2 regions of the Mesorhizobium sp. NPDC059025 genome follow, and region 2 is predicted to be linked to the other one. Evidence: predicted binding sites of a transcription regulator. Region 2 holds the regulator's gene; the other holds the start of a gene.
What was found. Region 2 encodes LexA, which represses DNA repair genes until DNA is damaged. Its sites were predicted from a motif close to TGTTCNNNNTGTGTTCNG; they were not measured.
Positions count from the first base shown of each region.

Region 1 (11,384 bases), 250 kb from region 2:
CCAAGGATCACATCCACAACATCGCGGCTTTCCCGCTGGCGATCCCGCTGATCGCAGGCCCCGGCGCCATTTCGGCCACCGTCCTGCTGTCCAGTTCGTTCCAAGGCCTTGGAGGGCAGCTGGCGCTGCTCGGCATCATCCTCGCCTGCCTGCTCATCACCTATCTGGTGTTCGTGCTGGCGGAGCGCATCGACGGCATTCTCGGCCAGACCGGGCGCTCGATCCTGACCCGGCTGCTCGGCGTGATCCTTGCCGCGCTCGCCGTCCAGTTCGTGGCCGACGGTATCAAGGCTCTGGCAGCGAGCTGACCGACCCAACGTACAATCGCACTGCCTTGCAGGCTGCCTCAGCCGGCAGCGGTATCGACCACCTCGAAATCGTGGGTAACGGTCGCCGTCTTGCCCATCATGATCGAGGCCGAGCAGTATTTTTCCGCCGACAGCTGAACCGCCCGCTTGACCTTGTCGTGTGACAGTCCCTTGCCTTTGACGATGAAGTGCATGTGAATGCGCGTGAACACCTTCGGATCGGTCGCTGCACGATCGGAATCGAGTTCCACGACACAATCCTCGACCTGCTCGCGCCCCTTTTCGAGGATGTGCACAACGTCGATGGCCGAACAGCCGCCCGTACCGATCAAAAGCAGTTCCATGGGGCTCGGGCCGGGTGTCTTGCCGTCATCGCCATGCGTCGTGCCCAGAACCAGCTTGTGGCCACTGCCGGACTCGCCCACGAATGTGCGACCCTCGACCCATTTGATCCGCGCCTTCATCCCTGCTTCCCTGTCTCTTCGCGTCCGTCCTACGGCATTTCGGCCAGCAATGCCTTGACGACATTGGCTGAATTCGTTGACGCCAGTGCCATGAAAGTCGCCATCTGATTGGCGCCTTCTCCACCGCCGGCGAGGTCCGACAGGCTGCGCACCGCCAGGAACGGAACGTTGTTGCTGTAGGTCACATGTGCGACCGCGGCACTTTCCATGTCGAGCACCTTGGCATCGAATGTCTTGTGCACATAGTCACGAAATTCGGCATTGTCGACGAAAGCCTGGCCGGAAACACCATTGCCGCCGACGATGATCTTCGGCGGGCTGGCAAGGCATTTGTTCTCGGGTGCACAGGCCTGCAGCTCCAGCCTGGCAGCGACCTTGCGGGCAGCGTCGAGCAAGGCCGGATCGGACGGGAACCAGAATTTCGTCTCTTCGGCGGTATCGCCCTGCCTGGTAACCGTCACAGAGCGCGGCACGATCATGCCGTAGCCCGCAAACTGATCCTTCGGGATGAAGGGCGGAATTTCGTAACCGTCGCCGACCTTGCGGGCGAAAACCGCTTCCAGATATTCGCCCCACTGATCGGCGACGACGACATCGCCGATGCTGAGGGCCGGGTCGACGCCGCCGGCAATGCCGGAAAACACCACGGACGTCACGACAAACCGGTCGAGCGCCACCTGCATGGTCATGGCCGCATTGACCATGCTGACGCCACTCAGGAACAGCACGACGTCCTTACCGGCCAGCTTGCCGATGATGAACTGGCGGCCGTTGATCTCGTGTTCGGTTCGATCCGACAGATCGGCCTGCAGCGCCATCCATTCAGGTGGGAAGGCCGACACGACCGCGATGCGCGGCTTGTCATCGAGCCGCTCCGCAGCCGAAACGGCAGCGGACAACATGGTGAAGAACAGCAGGCCGATCGCAATCAGGCGTGCGAATGCACTCATGCCGTAGCTCATCGCCGGATCACCAGGTCATGTCTGTGGGCTGGGGAATTCCGCCCATCAGCAATCAGAACGGGATTTCATCGTCCAGTTCGCGCGAACCGCCACCGCCGCCACCGCGATTGCCGTTTCCACCGCCAAAGCCGCCACCAGCCGAGCCGCGGCCGCCACCGCCACCGAAGTCGCTCGGGCCGGACTGGCCAAAGCTGTCGCGGTTGCCACCGGAATAACCGACCTGGCCACCTTCGCCCTGCCCGCCACGCGCGTCGAGCATCTGCAATTCGCCCCGGAATTTCTGCAGCACGACTTCGGTCGTATAACGCTCCTGGCCGCTCTGGTCCTGCCATTTACGGGTCTGCAACTGACCCTCGACATAAACCTTCATGCCCTTCTTCAGATACTGCTCGGCCACCTTGGCGAGCTGGTCATTGAAGATGACGACGTTGTGCCACTCGGTCTTTTCCTTGCGTTCGCCCGAGTTCTTGTCGCGCCAGCTTTCCGAGGTGGCGATACGGATGTTGACGACCGGCTCACCCGAGTTCAGCCGGCGGATTTCGGGATCCGCACCCAGATTCCCCACCAGAATGACCTTGTTGACGCTGCCAGCCATCACACTTCTCCGCGCTCGTCCGAAACCAGAATTCTCGCCGCACCATATAGGCTGAGGAACCTGCCCGCCTCCACGGACATGCCTTTCCCACAACGTTTTTTGTTCTATTTCTGTTCTAGTTCCCGCACTGGCTATTTGTCAAGGAATGTCAGCAAAAGTGCCGGCCTGGCTTCATTTCAGGTCCTCGCCCCGAGAAGGCTCTTGCCAAACCAATAAGTATCCACTTATGTTTTGGTATGATCGAATCCGAAATCTTCAAGGCCCTGGCCGACCCGACACGGCGCGCGCTGTTTGAACGGCTGGTCGACGACGAGATGACCGTCTCTGAACTGCGCGCCGGCACGCCGGTGTCCCAACCGGCGGTCTCCCAGCATCTTGCCGTGCTGCGCGGCGCCGGGCTGGTGAGAGAACGCCGTGTCGGCCGCAATGCCTTTTACCGAGCCGCCCCGGAAGGATTATCGCCGCTGCTCACCTGGATCGAACGCTACCGCACCTTCTGGCCTGATCGCATCGAAAGGCTGAAGACCGTGTTGAAGGAGATGGATCAATGACCTCGCCCAGCCGCGATGACATCGTTGTTGAATGCGATCTGCCGGAAGCGCCAGAAAAAGTTTGGCGCGCACTCACCGAGCCGGACATCGTCGCGGCCTGGTTGCTGCCGAACGACATCAGGAGCGAAACCGGGCAGCGATTTTCGCTCGGCGCCGAGGGCCGCATCGCCTGCACGGTGCTTGAGGCGGAACCTGGCCGCCTGCTGCGCTATTCCTGGCGCGAAACAGGCGGATCCGGTGCGGGAGAGGGGTTCGACAGTGTCGTCACCTTCGAACTGACACATGCCGCCGACGGCGGCACGCATTTGCGTGTCGTGCATGACGGCTTTGTCTCAACGGCCGCCTGCAACATGTCCGAAGCGGGCTGCAGCGTCGCCGTCGATGCGCCCAAGCCCACCAGAATTTTCACTGCGGCCAACACGCCGCAATGGCGCATGGCCGCCTGAACGGGAGGAATCAACATATGTCCGGTGTCGCCAATCTTGTGCCGATGGTGATCGAGCAGTCGAGCCGCGGCGAGCGTGCTTTCGACATCTTCTCCCGGCTGCTGCGTGAACGCATCATCTTCGTCAACGGCCAGATAGAGGACAACATGGCCGCCATCATCTGCGCGCAATTGCTGTCGCTGGAGGCGGACAATCCGGACAAGGAGGTGTCGCTCTACATCAACTCACCCGGCGGCGTGGTCAGTTCCGGCTTCGCCATCTACGACACGATGCGTTACATCTCCTGCCCGGTGTCGACAGTCTGCATGGGCTTTGCGGCTTCGATGGGTTCGTTCCTGCTGATGGCTGGAGACCCGGGCAGGCGCATCGCGCTCCCCAACAGCAAGATCGTGCTGCATCAACCGCTGGGCGGCTTCCAGGGCCAGGCCTCGGACATCCAGCGGCACGCCGAGGACATCCTGAAAACCAAGCGGCAGATGATTGATCTCTATGCCCAGCACTGCGGGCGCACGGTCGAGGACGTCGAGAACACGCTCGACCGAGACCACTTCATGAACGCGGAGGAAGCCAGGGCATGGGGCCTGGTCGACCATGTCTACGACACGCGCAAACGGGCGGCCTAGGACAGCCAGATCGTCGTCCATCCAATCCGATGGATCGATGGGCACTGGTCGTCACGGGTCAAGACGCCTATGTTAGCACTATGACCATCGCCCGCCTCTCGCCATCATCGTGTCTGACTGCACTTGCAGTTGCCCTTTTTTCGACAGCGACAGGATTTGCCGGGGAAGCCGGCAAGCAGGCTGCAAAGCCCCTGCCCGGCGTCAATGGCGGCTACAGCATCGTCAAACCAGCCACACCGCAACCGGAGCCGGACGATTATGATCCAGCCTCCGGCCGCCAGTTCAAGGTTGGCAACACGGACGTCCGCATTTCCGGCTCGGTGATCGTGGATGTCGGTGCAGGCAACCTTCCTGCCCCACGCCGGTAGTCCAAGCAAAATCCGGCGATCCGTACCTCCGACAGCCGTGTTGTCGGCGCGACCTGCCGCAAATCGCAGATATCGCCGAGCGCGTATCACCTCAAAAGAACAGCCCCGCCGCTGCGCCTTGGCATGCGGACGGGGCTTTTTAGGGCTTTACCCAGTTTTTCCGGGAGCGTTTTACCGGCTTTGGGTTTCGGGTGCTTCGCGGCTCGCGGCCGACGACCCGACTAATGGTCTCTGATTGTAAGGGGATCGGCAGGTCACGGTTTGCGCGGGAAAGGCTCCGCCTTTCCTGACACCTATGCCCGCCGTGGCTCCAACGACAGATGGAGCCTGAAGGGACTGTCCGGTGGGGTCATGCCTCGCTCCTGTTGCTGGTTGCTCTTGCCGTCTGCCCGAACTCTCACTCGTTTTGGTCTGCGGCGCCTCGCAGACCGCCTTCCGGCTCGAGGATCGCCACGGGGCGATCGGTTCAGGCGACGGCTAACCTTGCGCCTTCACTTCCGCAGCGTCAACCGGCGGCCGGGCGATTACGGAAATTGTGATCGGAACGGTCCGGAACGTCACGTTCTGCTGACATCGCATTGTCAGGAGCGCGTTCAGCCTTTGTTCTTTTTTGCTTGCCCGCTCGCGCGAAAGGCGGTTAAACGCTCAAAGTAGCCGGAGAGTCTCGATCTCGCGGTGAAAATACCCATATGAGCGGGCGGCGGCTGGGTTCGCCAATCCGAAACATTGCAAGCTGAGGCGGCGGAGCGGCATGGCCGACCATAAGTACATTTCCATTCGCGGCGCGCGCGAACACAATCTGAAGAACGTCGACCTGGATCTGCCGCGTGACAGTCTCGTGGTGATGACCGGCTTGTCCGGTTCAGGCAAATCGTCTCTCGCCTTCGACACCATTTATGCCGAAGGGCAGCGCCGCTACGTCGAAAGCCTTTCGGCCTATGCCCGCCAGTTCCTGGAGATGATGCAGAAGCCGGACGTCGACCAGATCGATGGTCTGTCGCCCGCCATCTCGATCGAGCAGAAGACGACGTCGCGCAACCCGCGTTCGACCGTCGGCACCGTTACCGAAATCTACGACTACATGCGCCTGCTTTTCGCGCGCGTGGGCGTGCCCTACTCGCCGGCCACCGGCCTGCCGATCGAGAGCCAGACCGTTTCGCAGATGGTCGATCGCGTGCTGACCCTGGAGGAAGGCACCCGCCTCTACATCACGGCGCCAATGGTGCGTGGACGCAAGGGCGAATACAAGAAGGAGTTGCTGGAGCTCCAGAAGAAGGGCTTCCAGCGCGTCAAGGTCGACGGCACTTTCTATGAGATCGCCGATGTCCCGGCGCTCGACAAGAAGTACAAGCACGACATCGACGTCGTCGTCGACCGCATCGTCGTGCGTGCCGATCTCGCCACGCGCCTGGCCGACTCCATGGAAACGGCACTGAAGCTGGCCGAAGGACTCGCCGTTGCGGAATTCGCCGATCGGCCGCTGCCCGCGGAGGCCACGGCAGAAGAATCCGCTTACAAATCCAAGAACGAGACGCACGAACGTATCCTGTTTTCGGAAAAGTTCGCCTGCCCGGTTTCCGGATTCACCATCCCGGAAATCGAGCCGCGGCTGTTCTCCTTCAATAACCCGTTCGGCGCCTGTCCGACCTGCGATGGCCTTGGCAGCCAGCGCGCCATCGACGAAAACCTGGTTGTGCCGGACGACAATGTGACCTTGCGCGACGGCGCGGTGGCACCGTGGGCGAAATCGACCTCGCCCTACTATTCTCAGACGCTGGAAGCGCTGGGCAAGGTCTATGACTTCAAGCTTGGCGACAAGTTCAAGGATCTGAGGGAAGACGCCAGGCAGGCCATCCTGCGCGGCACCGGCGAGCGCGAAGTCACTTTCAACTATGACGACGGCCTGCGCTCCTACAAGACCACCAAGACCTTCGAGGGTGTGATACCCAACCTCGAGCGGCGCTGGAAGGAGACGGAATCGGCATGGATGCGCGAAGAAATCGAGCGCTTCATGGCTGCCACGCCGTGCCCTGCCTGCGGCGGCTATCGATTGAAGCCCGAAGCGCTGGCCGTGAAAATCGCCGGCAGACATATTGGTGAAGTGACGGAGCTGTCGATCCGCAAGGCCGACCTGTGGTTCAATGAACTGCCGACGCAGCTCAACGAAAAACAGAATGAAATCGCCATCCGTATCCTGAAGGAAATCCGCGAGCGGCTGCGTTTCCTCAACGATGTCGGCCTCGACTACCTGACGCTGTCGCGCAATTCCGGTACGCTCTCCGGCGGTGAAAGCCAGCGTATCCGCCTCGCCTCGCAGATCGGCTCGGGTCTTACCGGCGTGCTTTATGTGCTGGACGAGCCTTCGATCGGCCTGCATCAGCGCGACAATGCACGTCTGCTGGAAACGCTGAAACACCTGCGCGACATCGGCAATACGGTGATCGTCGTCGAACATGACGAGGATGCGATCCTGACTGCCGACTATGTTGTCGACATAGGACCGGCAGCAGGCATCCATGGCGGCCGCATCATCGCCCAGGGCACGCCGCGCGAAGTCATGGCCAACCCGGCCTCCATCACCGGCAAATATCTTTCCGGAGAGCTCGAGGTTGCGACGCCCGCCGAACGACGCCCCGGCAAGAAGGGCAAGCGCGTCAAGGTTGTCGGTGCCCGCGGCAACAATCTGAAGAATGTGACCGCCGAGTTCCCGCTCGGCACCTTCACGGCGGTAACCGGTGTCTCTGGTGGCGGCAAGTCCACCTTCCTGATCGAGACATTGTTCAAGGCCGCCTCGCGCCGCATCATGGGTTCGCGTGAACATCCTGCCGAGCATGACCGCATCGAGGGCCTGGAGTTCCTCGACAAGGTCATCGATATCGACCAGAGCCCGATCGGCCGCACGCCGCGCTCCAATCCGGCGACCTATACCGGCGCCTTCACGCCGATCCGCGACTGGTTCGCCGGCCTTCCGGAAGCCAAGGCGCGCGGCTATCAGCCCGGCCGCTTCTCCTTCAACGTCAAGGGTGGCCGCTGTGAGGCATGCCAGGGTGATGGCGTCATCAAGATCGAGATGCACTTCCTGCCGGACGTTTATGTCACCTGCGACGTCTGCCATGGCAAGCGCTACAACCGCGAAACGCTGGACGTCACTTTCAAGGGCAAGTCGATCGCCGATGTGCTCGACATGACCGTTGAGGAAGGCGTCGAGTTCTTTGCGGCGGTGCCTGCTGTGCGCGACAAGCTGATAACGCTCAATCAGGTTGGCCTCGGCTATATCCACATCGGCCAGCAGGCCACCACGCTTTCGGGTGGCGAGGCGCAGCGCATCAAGCTCGCCAAGGAACTGTCCCGCAAGGCGACCGGCAAGACGCTCTACATCCTCGATGAGCCGACCACAGGCTTGCATTTCCACGATGTGAAGAAACTCCTGGAAGTGCTTCATGAGCTGGTCGACCAGGGCAACACGGTGATCGTCATCGAACACAATCTCGAGGTCATCAAGACTGCCGACTGGGTGCTCGACCTCGGCCCTGAGGGCGGTGACGGCGGCGGTGAGCTCGTTGCCTCCGGCACGCCGGAGGATATCGTCGCGGAACCACGCAGCTACACCGGCCAGTTCCTGAAGGAACTGCTGGAACGTCGGCCGAAAGGCAAACGAGAGGCCGCCGAGTGAGCGGCAGCCAGGGCATCGTCTCCGTCGAGAGCCGGTTCGGGGTAACCGAAACGCTCGATCGGCTGGCGGAAACCGTGACCAGGCTGGGTCTCCATGTCTTCGCGCGTATCGACCACATGGCCGGGGCGCAGGATGTGGGTCTGCTGCTTCGCCCGACGCAGCTTTTGATCTTCGGCAACCCGAAGGGCGGCACACCGCTGATGCAGGACAGGCAGATTGCCGGCATCGACCTGCCGGTGAAGGCGCTTGCCTGGGAAGATGAACACGGCAAGATCTGGCTTTCATACAACGCCGCTGAATGGATCGCGGTCCGACACGGGCTGGGTGACGCCAGCGTCGCCGCGGTCCAGGCGATTGCCGGCGGTATGGACAAGGTCATCGGACTGGCGGCCGGCCGGGAATAACGCCGCGGCCGCTTGTTGGCGACCCACTGCTGGCCGGCATGACACCCGTGATTGGCAAGGCCCGGGATTGGCAAGCAAGGACTCGAGACAAAAAAAGAGCAGACTTTCGCCTGCTCTCCCCTAGCATTTGGCAGTAACGCGGCCGTTGGCACCGCGCACCGCCCCCGAGCCAAAGAACCGGGAGAACGGTATTAACGGTCTATCTCATTTTAGCGCATCTTAATCCAAGGTACATACCTCAAATGGGGGAGGCCCAAGGCTTCGGGCCGGATCTCAGAGACCGGGAAAGCGGCATGTTCACGACGCGCCAGCCGATTTCTCCACACCATCTGAACGTCGTGAAATGCTGAACGGAATTGGCAGGATGATCGTCACGGTCGTTGATTTCGGATGGCTTGTGACGCCTTACCGTGGTTGCCTATGCCCATTCGAGACTGAAGCAGATATTGGAGGGATGGAATGAGTACAGCTGGAAAAATCCGGTCGGGCATGGGCGGCTGGACGTTCGAGCCCTGGGACACATCATTCTACCCAGGGACACTGTCGAAGGCCAAACAGCTCAACTATGCCTCACGGCAGGTTCCGACCATCGAGGTCAACGGCACCTACTATTCGACCTTCAAGCCGCCAACATTCGCCAAATGGGCGAAGGATGCTCCAGACGATTTTGTGTTTTCGTTGAAGGCGATCCGTTTTGCGACCAACCGCCGGGTGCTGGCTGAGGCAGGCGAATCGGTGCAGCGCTTCCTCGATTCAGGCGTTTCGGAACTCGGCGCCAAGCTCGGGCCTATTCTCTGGCAATTCGCGCCGACCAAGCGCTTCGACGCCGACGACTTCGGCGCGTTCCTGGCACTTTTGCCCGAAAAGCAGGACGGCGTGACGTTGCGCCATGCCGTGGAGGTTCGCCACGATTCTTTCATCGTGCCCGAATTCGCAGCACTGGCGCGCAAGCACGCTGTGGCGATCGTATATGCCGACCACGCCAAATATCCGGCAATCGCCGACGCAACTGGCGGCTTCGTCTATGCGCGGCTCCAGACCGGCAGCGACGACAATCCCGATTGCTACACGCCCAAGGCCCTCGACCAATGGGCGGAACGTGCAAGGACCTGGGCTGCGGGCAAGGAACCCGGCGACCTGAAGCGCGCTGATCCCGACACCCAGGCAGAGGTGAAGCCGCGCGATGTGTTTGTCTACTTCATCACCGAAGGCAAGGTCCGCGCCCCGTTCGGCGCCATGGCGTTGATGAAACGCGTCGGGGCTTGAAACCAAAGAAGCGAAACCCGCCTCGATGGAGGCGGATTTCGCTTATCAGAAAAAACCGGTGAGTTTCGGCGCCGGCGTCAGGAACCTCGCGCAACGCGCTCGATTTCCTCACGCACGAGGCGCTCGACCAGCGTCGGCAGGTTGTTGTCCAGCCAGTCCTGCAGCATCGGGCGCAGCATCTCGGCGGCCATGTCATCGAAGGTCTTCTTGGCCCGACCAGCGAAAGCTTCGGACAATTCCTCGAAGGAAGCCGCGACCTGACGGCTCGTATGTTCGGAGATCAGCGCAGGCCGCAGCGCAGCGCTTTCAATTGCGGGTTCATGCCGGATCGTGAACTCAGCCGGCTCATCTGTCACATCGTTGCCGGGCTGCGTCGTGAGAACGCTATGTTCCTGGCCAGGAATTTCGTCGGCGCGGGTGTCGGAACCAAGCTCCACCTCGCGAGGCCAACCGGTACGAAGCTGACTGACAGCCTCATCCCTTTCGACAACCGGTTGCGGTGCTGCGGCAGCAGGCTGTTCGGACGCTGTCAGCGCGCCGATTTCGGCCAGCGTGATCACAGGAGCAGCCGGGCGCTGCTCTGGCGAGGCGGTGGCGAGTTGCGCCTGGACGTCAGCCAGGCTGATGGGCTTGCCCGGCAGTTCGTGATGCAATTCGCTGCGGAAAGCATCAACCTCGGGAACGATGTTGCCGACCGGTTCGGATCGCGTGGTGATCGGTTCGATGTCCGGGCGCGTATCGATCGCCTCCATCGCAGTCTTGCGGCCGGTGTCGCTGTCTTCGATGATCCTGCGGATGGAAGCCAGGATCTCTTCCATCGAAGGTTCGCGTTGCGCGCTGCTTGCTGCCGTGGCCATTGTCACATTCGCCGCCCTGGAAACCTGTTGCATTTTCGGCCGGCACCAAGGCCGGCTCGAATCACCGCTCAAGCGTAACCGACCGATTGCAATCAGAGAATCCCCAAACCGGGGACTCGTGCTGTTTCAACAGATTAGAGCAATCCCCGCAAACGCAGGCAGCGGTCTTGCGTCCGAAACTGCTTGAAACCAAAGAGTTCCGGCGCTTCCGCGGTTTCGTCAAAACCGAAACGCGCTTGAAACAAAACAGCCCCGCAAAGCGGGGCTGTCGAATTCATCAGGCCTGGAAGAACTAGCGGCCGTCCGGCGTACGCAGACCGTACCACTTGTCCTTGACGGCCTTGTAGTGTTCGTCCGGATTGTACTTCGCCACCTGAAGTCCGAGGCGCTCGACGGTGAGCCGCCCCATCGCCTGGAGAATGCCGTAGCTGGCAATCACGACGTCGCGTTCGGAAGCGGCCAGATTGATCTGTGCGCTGATGACGACGTTCTGCGCGTTCAACACGTCCAGCGTGGTCTGCTGGCCGACATTGCGCTCCTCGATCACGCCATTCAGCGCCAGTTGCGCGGCGGCGATGGAGGCACGATTGGCGTCGACATTCTCCTTGGCGGCCTGATAGGCGGTCCATGCCGCCACAACGGCATTGCGGACCTGATCGCGTGCCACATCGACCTCGATGCGAGCCTGGCCGAGCCTTTCCTTCTGCTGGCGAACCGTCGCCGCGGTACGTCCACCAGAGTAGATCGGCACCGTCAGCGTTGCGCCGACGTTGGCCGAAGTCGACGAACCGTCCGGGCTCAGGATGCTTCCGGGCGAAGCATCCCGATAGTTGCGGGAAATACCTGCCGAAGCGCTCAATTGCGGCA
Region 1 covers NZ_JBHYIM010000001.1:445,121-456,504, reverse strand. Annotated here, with positions in the region: gene ACFWYE_RS02120 (MarC family protein) at 1-308, shown strand, start outside; gene ACFWYE_RS02115 (OsmC family protein) at 347-772, opposite strand; gene ACFWYE_RS02110 (5'-methylthioadenosine/S-adenosylhomocysteine nucleosidase) at 802-1,722, opposite strand; gene ssb (single-stranded DNA-binding protein) at 1,787-2,329, opposite strand; gene ACFWYE_RS02100 (ArsR/SmtB family transcription factor) at 2,566-2,880, shown strand; gene ACFWYE_RS02095 (SRPBCC domain-containing protein) at 2,877-3,326, shown strand; gene ACFWYE_RS02090 (ATP-dependent Clp protease proteolytic subunit) at 3,344-3,949, shown strand; gene ACFWYE_RS02085 (hypothetical protein) at 4,030-4,317, shown strand; gene uvrA (excinuclease ABC subunit UvrA) at 5,069-7,990, shown strand; gene ACFWYE_RS02075 (DUF302 domain-containing protein) at 7,987-8,394, shown strand; gene ACFWYE_RS02070 (DUF72 domain-containing protein) at 8,854-9,660, shown strand; gene ACFWYE_RS02065 (PopZ family protein) at 9,738-10,517, opposite strand; gene ACFWYE_RS02060 (TolC family outer membrane protein) at 10,810-11,384, opposite strand, start outside.
Region 1: uvrA (excinuclease ABC subunit UvrA) is a predicted target of LexA. The motif match lies at 4,908-4,925, and genes of this name have one in related genera.

Region 2 (11,384 bases):
TTGAAGGTGATCGGCAGCGCACCAGCCGGCCGTGCGTTCCGGGGCACAGTCGGCAGCGGCGAGACGGTGCGTGTCTTTACAGGTGCACCTCTGCCCACCGGCGCCGATACCATCGTGATCCAGGAAAACGTAAGCGACCTCGGCGACGACACGATCGAGGTTCACGAGCCCTCTTCCGAGGGGCGTAATGTCCGTCGCAAAGGCCTGGACTTCAATGCCGGTGACGTATTGCTCAAGAAGGGCCGGGTTCTCGACGCCGCCGCGCTCTCGCTTGCCGCTTCCGCCAACCATCCGGCCGTTGCCGTGGTGCGCCGCCCTCTGGTGGCCATCATCGCCACCGGCGACGAGCTGCTTCCACCTGGTAGCACGCCGGGGCCGGATCAGATCATCTCGTCCAATGCCTATGGAGTGGCAGCGGCAGCTCAGTCCGTCGGTGCGCGTGCACTGGACCTTGGCATCGCCCCCGACAACAGGGGAGCAATAGCCGCCGCAATACGGCAGGCGGTCGAGGCTGGCGCCAACGTGATCGTCACGCTGGGTGGTGCTTCTGTCGGAGACCATGATCTCGTCCATGAGGTCCTGACCGGTGAAGGCATGACACTGGATTTCTGGAAGCTCGCCATGCGCCCCGGAAAACCACTGATGTTCGGCCGCATGGGTGCAATCCGCTGCATCGGGCTGCCCGGCAACCCCGTCGCTAGTCTGGTCTGCTCGCAACTCTTCCTGAACCCCCTGCTGGCGCAACTCGGTGGACGGCCTTTCAGCCAGAACATCCGCGAAGCGCGGCTCGCCACCAACATGGGAGCCAATGACCGCCGTCAGGATTACATCCGTGCCCGGGTCGAACTCGACGGCGACACATTGAGGGCTACCCCGTTTGGCGTGCAGGATTCCTCGATGCTCCGGACTCTCTCGGAGGCCAACGGCTTGATCATTCGAGCGCCGCACGCTGCGGCAGCAGAAGCCGGCTCCATCTGCAACGTATTGATGCTGCGCTGACCGTCGCTGGCAGATACACGTTCCGAAATAAATTAAGGTCTTCTTGCGGCGACTTTGTGCGAACGAGACCCGAGGATGCGGTCTCTGAGACAATACCGGGAGCCGACAACGTCACTTTGTTCGGGCTGTTCAGACTCCTGTCCGCCGCTGGCTCCCGGATATTTTCGGCTCACCTGAAGCGATGGGTGCGCCTGTTTTCGATGCTGTCAGCGGCAGTGGTACAACTGGATATCCAGTGCTGCCCCGGGCAGTTCATCTGACGATCACTTCACTGCGCGCTTCGGCAAGACAAGGTCATCGACCGTGTAGGTGTGGAATTCGCTTCTCGATACGGTGTCGAGCTTCCGGAATTTCTCCAGGAATACAGGATCGGAGAAAAACTCGCTGACATTGCCGGCACCGTGGATTGCTTCGACATTGACGACGGTTTCGCCGTCGGTGCTCTTGGCGAGCGTACTCCAGAGAAAACCTTCCTTGCGCTCTGCCACGTAGTGCACGACATCCTGGATGACAGCAAACGCCTCCTCCTGCTTTCCTGGATGGGCGTGAATGACGTTCACGACAAAAGTCGTTGACTGAGGAGATGCAGAAAAGGCTGCGGTAGGCTTGTCCATGAGTGTCTCCATCTGACGATTGCGGCGATCTTGCCGCGGCAACCTCTGGATATTCAGGACAGATGAGCAGATAAATGCCCATTCTCTCCCATCAATAACGAAGAAAATTCCGCAATTGGACAAGCTTGGACCACTCGGTATCTTCGTACAGGTTGCGGAAGCCGGTAGCTTTATCGGTGCCGCGCGCCGGCTCAGCCTTACGGCCTCGGCCGTCGGCAAGGCGATTGCGCGGCTCGAAAACGAAATGGGCGCCCGCCTCTTTCACCGCTCGACGCGGAGTATGGCTCTGACAGAGGAAGGCAGTTTCTTTCTCGAAACCTGCCGGCGCATTCAATCGGAATACGAGCAAGCGCAGATCCAGCTTGCGAGATCGCAGGCGAGCCCCCGAGGACAGCTTCGCGTCTCTCTCCCGCTCGCGGGCATGCTGTTGATGCCGACCATATCGGCCTTCATGGAACAATATCCGGATATCAATCTCGACCTTGATTTTACAGACCAGCTGGTCGACGTCATCGAAGAGGGCTTTGACGCGGTGATCCGCACCGGAGACATCCGGGACACGCGCCTGATAAGCCGCAAACTCGGTACTTTTCGGCACAAACTCGTCGCGGCACCGAAATATCTCGCCGAACATGGTACGCCCAGAGTGCCGGAGGACCTGCTCAAGCACCGCTGTCTCCACCATCGTTACGCGAATTCGGGGCGGCTCGAGCCCTGGCCCCTCGTGCGCAGCGGTTGTGACCTGAAACTCGATCTTCCCGTGACCACCGTTGCCAGCACGCTGGAGCCGCTGATCTACCTCGCCGAACGGTCCTTCGGTATCACCTGTCTGCCGCCGTTCGCCGTGTCTGCAGAACTGGCCGAAGGCAAGTTGGTATCGCTGCTGACGGATTATCTCGGCGAAACGGGTACGTTCCGAATATTGTGGCCGACAAATCGCCATCTCTCGCCCAAAGTACGGGTTTTCGTGGACTACATGGCTGAGAATCTATTTGCCGAGTAAGGGTAGGGCAGCATCCTTCGGCCTGCTCTGCGACGGGAGATATGGCAACAGGGAACAGCCTGGCTTCTTGCTAGGCTGAACAAAGCGTCAACAAATTCATTAAACTTTAAATGGTTGCGGAACACAAATGGAACAGATAGTGTTTGTTCCGGGTTTGTTTTTCTGATTCCGGTTCCGTTCCACGGAGGGTGGCGATGCTGACACGCAAGCAACATGAGCTTTTGCTCTTCATCCATGAACGGCTGAAGGAAAGCGGAATCCCCCCTTCTTTCGACGAAATGAAAGAGGCGCTGGACCTGGCCTCCAAGTCAGGAATCCACAGGCTAATAACTGCTCTGGAGGAACGTGGCTTCATCCGCCGATTGCCGAACCGGGCTCGCGCGCTGGAAGTGCTGCGGTTGCCGGATTCGATTGCTCCCGGCCTTAACGCAGCCAGGAAGTTTTCTCCGGCGGTCATCCAGGGCAGCCTGGGGCGTTCTGTACCCAAGGAGCCGCAACGCCTGCAGGCGCCTAGCAATGACGACGACGTCGCAGCTTCCGTTTCCATCCCCGTGATGGGACGCATCGCTGCCGGTGTACCGATCGACGCGATCCAGCACCGCACCCATTCGATTTCCGTACCGCCGGACATGATTTCGGGAGGCGAGCACTACGCCCTGGAAGTCAAAGGCGACTCCATGATCGAAGCCGGCATTTTCGATGGCGATACGGTCATCATCCGCAATGCCAATTCGGCCAATCCCGGCGAGATCGTCGTGGCATTGGTCGATGAGGAAGAGGCGACGCTCAAGCGTTTCCGTCGCAAGGGCGCCTCGATTGCGTTGGAAGCAGCCAATCCTGCCTATGAAACACGAATCTTTGGACCGGATCGGGTCAAGGTACAAGGTAAACTGGTCGGATTGATCCGTCGCTATTAGACCGGACACCCTACAAATTTAGCCGACTACAGATTGCCGGAAACAGACTTTCCGGGAAATTGTGTGTCTGAATGGGCGGGGTGGTTTGAGTTCAACGGTTTGGGCTTGGATTTAGGCGTGTTTTCAAGGCGAGGCGGCAATCCCCTCGCCTCGCGCGTAAATTCACGCTGGACATGCCAGGGTCGATCTTTGGCATCGATCGCGAACAAGATATTAGCCGGCTTATCTGGCAAGGAATCGAAGCGCACCGCAGCACTGCCGACGCGGGCCAGATCCTGCTTGGTGACCACCACCACAGTCGGATCGTTGCAGGGATCTGGTGCGGTCGCATCGTCGATCACAATGAGTGCCGCGACTCCGCAAGCCGATCTGGCTGCATCGATGCGAGCGGTCGTCACCACGACAGCCCCAGATGGATGGCGAGCGAAGCACAGCTGGCGAGTGCACAGGAATGGCGTGCCAAGCGGCATGTCGAGTGCATTTTCGACAGTCAGTTCGACGTCACTCGAAACATCTTCTGGCAAGACCGTCGTCTCTACGTTGAGCGCCCGGCGCCAGTTGTCGAGCGTGAAGGGATTGGGTCGTGCCCGGCTGACAGCGAGTTTGTCATCGCCGACTGGCAGGGCAACGAGCCGTGCGTCCTCCGAGATCAACACATCGGGCGTTTCTACATTGCCCATCGCTATCAGACCGGCCAGCACAAAGGGCAATGCCAGCAAACGTAGCCATGTCGTCGCCATCGCACCGATGGCAAGCGCCACGGCAATGAAGAGCACCGATTGCGTCGAGACAAGGCCAACCCCGTCGACCGGGGAGCGCTGCGAAATCCAGTCCGCGATCACCATCATCACCGTCAGTCCCTTGCCCATCGCATAGAGAAACGGTTCATCGGCGCCAAACGGCATGGCAATCGCGCTGAGAACGGCAGCCAGCATGACAAACGAAACCACTGGCATCACCGCCAGGTTGGCGAACAAACTCAGGGGTGAGACCCGCTGGAAATGCCAGACCGCGAACAGCGCCGTGGCAAGGCCGGCGATGATCGAGGTTGCAGCCATGCCAGCAACCGCAATCAGCGACTTGTGCGCGAGAAAGCCGGTGAACGAGCGTGCCAGCGGTGCCGGGGTAGGCATGACTTCGCGCCGTTGCGCCCAAGCCGCATACGCGCCGATCAAGGCGGCAGTCGCGGCGAACGACATTTGGAAAGACGGACCGACCACTTCATGCGGCGCGGTCAGGATCACGATCATCGCCGAGATGGCCAGGTTGCGCATCGACAGCGCCGCTCGGTCGAACAGCACCGCAATCAGCATCACCGACAGCATGATGAAACTACGCTCCGCCGCGACCACCACCCCGGAGATCGCGAGATATGCGGAAATCGAACAAATGGCTGCGAACGCAGCATATTTCTTGACCGGCCGGCGCGCTGAGAAATCCGGAAACAACGCGAAAGCGCCGCGCAGCAGTAACATCACGGTTCCTGCGACGAGTGCCATGTGCAGGCCGGATATCGAGATGATGTGATAGATACCCGTCCTTCGCATGGCTTCGTTGACGGAGTTCGGAATGCCGGCGCGCACGCCGACAATCAGTGCCGCGGCGATCTCGCCCTCAGGCCCACCAATCGAAGCGCGAATGCGATCCGCGATCGTTTCGCGTGCGGTCTCGACGGCCACCGACAGCCGAGTGGGCAGCGATGCAGGTACCTTCTCCAGGGGTTCAAGCTTCGGCTTGCCCATGAAGAACCCAGTCGCGCCGATCCCGTCGAAATAGCTTTCGAAAGAAAAATCATAGCCGCCGGGCCGCACCGGACCGGCTGGCGGCATCAGCCGGGCATAGCCGGAAACGATCGACCCGGCGCGGATTTCGGCCGGCATTGCCAAAGCCGAAAGCCGCACCCGCTCCGGCTGATAGCGTAGCTTGGGCTTTTCAGTACCGATGACGTCGAGCGTCAGCCGCGTGCGTCCACTGGCCATCGGCTCGACTGAAATGACGCGGCCTGTCACCCTGGTCGACACCTGTGCTCCCAGTACGTTGCTCGGCATGCGCCACGTCTCGACCTTGCCGGCAAGGATACCGAGCACGAGGAAGAGGACGGCCATCGCGGCGAGATGCAAGCCAAGGCGGGAGCGTGAAAGCAGCGCAATGACAGCAAGGACAGCACTGCCGGCAATCAACTGCGCGAAGGCAGGCTCGCGATCGAGTGAGAAATAGACCGTCGCTCCAGCCCCGAGAAAGACCGGCGCGAACAGGAACGCGACGCCGCGATCCAGCTCCAACGCGATCGCCCCGGCGAACGGGCCGCGCAGGTCCCCGCCAATCAGCTTTCGCAAGTTCTGCCAGCGGGTTTCCAGCCACGGCTTGTCGCCGGAAGGCATATCCAGGGCATCGGAACGAGGATGCTGGCGCGCTGCCAGCAGATCATCGAGCGATGATGGCATTCCGATCGGCTGAATGTCAGGCGATGCCGCCGCGGCATTGCTGTCATCGACGGCCGGAGACACGAATAGAAGACGCTCGTTGATGCCCTGTTCGGCATCAGCGCCCCCTCGCCCAACCCTCCCCGGTCCAGCCATCGGGCCTGCCCCTTGCGCCCCTGACCTCCTATGCTACATGAACGCCCAAACAACGAAAGTCCGCGCTCCTGCGCTTCTTCCCGAGAGTTCCATGTCCGATCAGGTCGTAACCCGTTTCGCTCCCTCCCCCACCGGTTATCTGCACATTGGCGGCGCACGCACGGCGTTGTTCAATTGGCTCTATGCCAGGCACACCAATGGCAAGATGCTGCTGCGCATCGAGGATACCGACCGCGAGCGCTCGACTGACGCCGCCACCGCCGCCATCCTCGAAGGACTGAGCTGGCTGGGCATGACCTGGGACGGCGAGGCCGTTTCGCAATTCCAGCGCGCCGCGCGCCACCGCGAGGTCGCCGAGGAACTGGTGCGGCTGGGCAAGGCCTATTATGCCTACGAGACGCCAGCCGAGTTGGACGTCATGCGTGAATCCGCCCGCGCGCAAGGGCTGCCGCCGCGCTATAACGGCCACTGGCGCGACCGTGATGCTTCCGAGGCTCCGGAGGGTGTGGCAGGTGCGATCCGCATCAAGGTGCCGCGCGAAGGCGAGACCGTGGTCAACGATCTCGTGCAGGGAGAGGTGCGTTTTCCCAACAAAGATCTCGACGATTTCATCATCCTGCGCTCGGACGGCGTGCCGACCTACATGCATGCTGTCGTGGTCGACGATCACGACATGGGTGTCACTCACATCATCCGGGGCGATGATCACCTGACCAATGCCGCCCGGCAGACCGCGATTTATCGCGCCATGGGCTGGGATGTGCCAAAGATGGCGCATATTCCCCTGATCCATGGTGCCGATGGTGCAAAGCTTTCCAAGCGTCATGGCGCGCTCGGCGTCGAGGCCTATCGCGCCATGGGCTACCTGCCTGAGGCGCTGCTCAACTATCTCGCCCGCCTTGGCTGGAGCCATGGTGATGATGAGGTCATGTCGATCGAGCAGATGGTGTCGTGGTTCGATATCGTCGACGTCAACAAGGGTGCTGCCCGCTTCGACTTCGCCAAGCTTGAGGCGCTGAACGGCGTGCACATGCGGGGTATGGACGATGCGGCGCTGACCCAGGTGTTTTTCGATACGCTGCCCTATCTGCCCAATGGGGAAGCACTGGTCGACCAGCTGGACGACAAGAAGAAAGCCCAGGTGCTGCAGGCGATGCCCGGCCTGAAGGAACGCGCCAAGACGCTGGTGGAACTGGCCGACAGTCTTTATTTCATCGCGGCCCAGCGACCGCTGCAACTGGACGAAAAAGCAGCTTCGCTGCTCGACGTCGACGCAAAGGCCGTTCTCAAAGCCGTGCTTGGCCATTTCCAGGCGCTTGACGAGTGGACCGTCGCCACGACCGAAGCCGCGGTACGCGCCTATGCCGAAACGGCGGGCGTCAAACTCGGCAAGGTGGCGCAGCCTCTGCGTGCGGCACTGACCGGCCGCAGCACCTCACCCGGCGTCTTCGACGTGCTCGCCGTGCTTGGTCGTGACGAAAGTCTTGCTCGCATCGCAGATCAAATCGATTAGGAGTTCTGGTCCAAGAACTTTAGCATTGAAAGGTTTCTTTTGCGGTGCAACATTGCCGCCGGATCAATCAGCCCTAACTATTCCGGCGGCTGTAATCTCGCGCATTTCAAGGGCTTGTGGCGTTCCGCGTAGCGGATCGTCCTGGCCTGCAGACCAGGGAACAAGAAGGAGTTTGCAATGACCGGACAGACGGCGAAACTGGAGCTCGACGGCAAGACCCACGAGTTCAAGGTCCGAAGCGGTTCGGTCGGTCCGGACGTTATCGACATCGGTGCGCTTTATTCGACGACCGGAGCTTTCACCTACGATCCCGGCTTCACGTCAACGGCGAGCTGCGAGTCGGCCATAACCTACATCGACGGCGATGCTGGCGTGCTCTTGCACAGGGGCTATCCGATCGATCAGCTCGCCGAGCACGGCGATTTCCTGGAGGTATGCTACCTGCTGCTCTACGGCGAACTGCCGACCAAGGCGCAGAAGGACGATTTCGACTACCGGGTCACGCGCCATACCATGGTGCATGAGCAGATGACCCGGTTCTTCACCGGTTTCCGCCGCGACGCGCACCCGATGGCGGTCATGTGCGGCGTGGTCGGCGCCCTGTCGGCCTTCTACCACGACTCGACCGACATCTCCGATCCTTACCAGCGCATGGTTGCGTCCGTGCGCCTCATAGCCAAGATGCCGACCATCGCTGCGATGGCCTACAAATACCACATTGGCCAGCCCTTCGTTTATCCGAAGAACGAGCTCAACTTCGCTGCCAACTTCCTGCATATGTGCTTTGCCGTGCCTTGCGAGGAATACAAGGTCAATCCGGTGCTGGCACGCGCCATGGAGCGCATCTTCATCCTTCATGCCGACCATGAGCAGAACGCCTCGACCTCGACGGTGCGGCTGGCTGGTTCTTCGGGCGCCAATCCATTCGCCTGCATCGCAGCCGGCATCGCCTGCCTGTGGGGACCTGCGCATGGCGGTGCCAACGAGGCCGCGCTCAACATGCTGTCCGAGATCGGCAGCGTCGACCGCATCCCGGAGTACATCGCCCGCGCCAAGGACAAGAACGACCCGTTCCGCCTGATGGGCTTCGGTCATCGCGTCTACAAGAACTACGATCCGCGCGCCAAGATCATGCAGAAGACCACGCACGAAGTGCTGGGTGAACTCGGCATCAAGGACGATCCGACACTCGATGTGGCCATCGAGCTCGAAAGGATCGCGCTGACCGATGAATATTTCATCGAGAAGAAGCTCTACCCGAACATCGACTTCTATTCCGGCATCACGCTGAAGGCGCTCGGCTTCCCCACCACCATGTTCACCGTGCTGTTCGCCGTCGCACGCACGGTCGGCTGGATCGCGCAGTGGAAGGAGATGATCGAGGATCCACACCAGAAGATCGGCCGTCCTCGCCAGCTCTATACCGGCGCGCCAGAGCGCGACTATGTGCCCATCGCCAAGCGCTGACCGTTCACGCCTCGGCTGACGTTTCGCCGCCCCTGATGCCGCTGCATCAGGGGCGGTTTTCATATGCGTTGAACCACAGCAAGACTTTGTCTTCGCTGTCCGGCGACGGCCAGGACATCACGCCCCTCTCAACAACTGTTGATTTGCGAGGCTCGTCATTTGACCGCGCACAGATGGCCCCCGCCGCATTTCCCCGCTAGGTGCGGATTGCCAGCACACGCTGCATTTGAGATCACCCGCAACCATTCAAACGAGATATTGAGGGACAATATGAAATTTGGTTTTCTTCAGCCCTGGGCGCCACAGTTGCTCAGCATCCTGCGCATCACGACCGCAGCCACTTTCCTGACGCACGGCACTATGAAGCTGCTTGGCTGGCCAGCCCCGTTCCCCTATCCGCTCAATGGCATGACCACGACAGCCGCGGTCCTGGAAATCGTCGGTGGCCTGTTGCTGATCATTGGCCTGTTCTCGCGCCCGGTGGCTTTCATCCTCTCCGGCCTGATGGCATTCGCCTACTTCATCGCGCATGCCCCGCAGGCCTTCTTCCCGGTACTCAATGGCGGCGAAGCGGCAATGCTTTTCTGCTTCGTGTTTCTCTTCATCGCCGCGGCTGGTCCCGGTGCGTGGAGCGTCGACGCCGCGCTTGGCAAAGACAAGTAATCAGACTGCAAACTCCCGACCAGCAATGGACAGCCGGCTACGAGGCCGGCTGTTTTCGTTTCGGCACCGGCGACTCCTGACTCAAGCCTGTCAGGAGGACATGGCTATTCTCGGCTCGTTTCTTTTCACGGAGCACGCCAAGATGCTGAATGCTTTTGCGACCCGGTCCGTCACCCTGCAATCCGTGCTGCTGGTGACTTTTCAGGCACCCATGGAAGACGTCGATCGTATCATGGCCGAAGTCACCGCGATCATTCCGCTCGTCATGGGAAAATACGACAGCAACTCCTATCAGACAGCGGAGGGCGTGGAACGCTATCGCCCACTGCAAGGCGCGGCAGCCGGGCCGGAGACCGACCTCCGCAGGCGACCCGGTGTCGTTGAGATATTCTTTGAAATACCCGAAGATCAGCAACTGGCCGAGAAGGTGGTCGAGGCAATCTTTCTGACACACAGCTACCAGGAGCCCGTAATCCGCCTTCAGTCGATCCTCAGCAGCAGATCAAGGGGCCTGGACGACAGCGAGAATCCCAATCGTTGGTGGAACACTACGGGTGACTGGAAGAAAAACGCAGAGCCCGTTGCCTCTGGCTCTGCGAGCTAGGGCGCCAGTTCAACGCAGCCACGATATCAGCGGTGCTTGTCGATTTCCCCCAAGACGACAGCAGCCGCGATTTCGCCTGCCGGAAGGTCGGTCGCCATGCGGCGGCGCACCTCGGCAAACCCGTCTTTCTGCCATGTGCGAAGTCCGCTGTCCGACCACAAGGCCTCGATCTGGCGGGCAAGGTTCGGCGGCCGCACATAGATGTCGTAGAATTCGGTCACCAGCGCCCGATCGGCGATGAGATTCGGCAAAAGCGCCGACCAGGTGGTGATAAGCTTCTGAAGCAGCTTTGCCACCGGATCGAGCTTGTAAGTCGAAACCATCGGTACGCCTGACAGCGCCAACTCCAGCGAAACCGTGCCTGAGGCAATCAGCGCCACGTCGGCTTCGCCGAATGCCTGCCACTTGCGTGCCGCATCCACGATGATTTCAGGCTTTTGTGGCCAGGACGAAACGGCCGTTCGTACCAATTCCGCGACATGGGGTACGGTTGGCAACAGCAGGCGCATCCTGTGGCCGCGTTCGGCGAGCACCGCGACGGTTTCTCCGAAGGGTTCGAGCAGCTTCTTCACCTCGCCACGCCGCGAGCCAGGCAGAAGCAGGAGTGTCTTTTCCCGGTCCTCACCAAGATCACGAGGCGCGTTCTGCGCTGCAGCAGCGCGCAACACATCGGCATCATGGCTCAATCTGTGGCCGACATAGGTTCCTTGTGGTCCACCCAGTCGCTCCAACGCCTTCGCTTCGAACGGCAGGATGCAGAGGATATGATCGACATAGGGTTTCATCGCAGGCGCCCTGCCCGGCCGCCATGCCCACACGCTCGGGCATACATAGTGCACGATCGGGATGGCCGGGTTGGCCGCGCGTACCTTTTTCGCCACGCGCAGCGAAAAATCCGGACTGTCGATGGTAACAAGGCAGTCCGGTTTTGCGGTCGCAATCAGCGAGGCAACCTGGCCGATACGGCGGATCAAGCGGGGCAAGCCGGCGAGCACGGCACTGAATCCCATCAGGGCGATCTCGCT
Region 2 covers NZ_JBHYIM010000001.1:700,070-711,453, reverse strand. Annotated here, with positions in the region: gene glp (gephyrin-like molybdotransferase Glp) at 1-999, shown strand, start outside; gene ACFWYE_RS03440 (antibiotic biosynthesis monooxygenase) at 1,263-1,613, opposite strand; gene ACFWYE_RS03435 (LysR family transcriptional regulator) at 1,729-2,616, shown strand; gene lexA (transcriptional repressor LexA) at 2,811-3,533, shown strand; gene ACFWYE_RS03425 (ComEC/Rec2 family competence protein) at 3,560-6,112, opposite strand; gene gltX (glutamate--tRNA ligase) at 6,204-7,625, shown strand; gene gltA (citrate synthase) at 7,803-9,092, shown strand; gene ACFWYE_RS03410 (DoxX family protein) at 9,363-9,755, shown strand; gene ACFWYE_RS03405 (hypothetical protein) at 9,898-10,359, shown strand; gene lpxB (lipid-A-disaccharide synthase) at 10,386-11,384, opposite strand, start outside.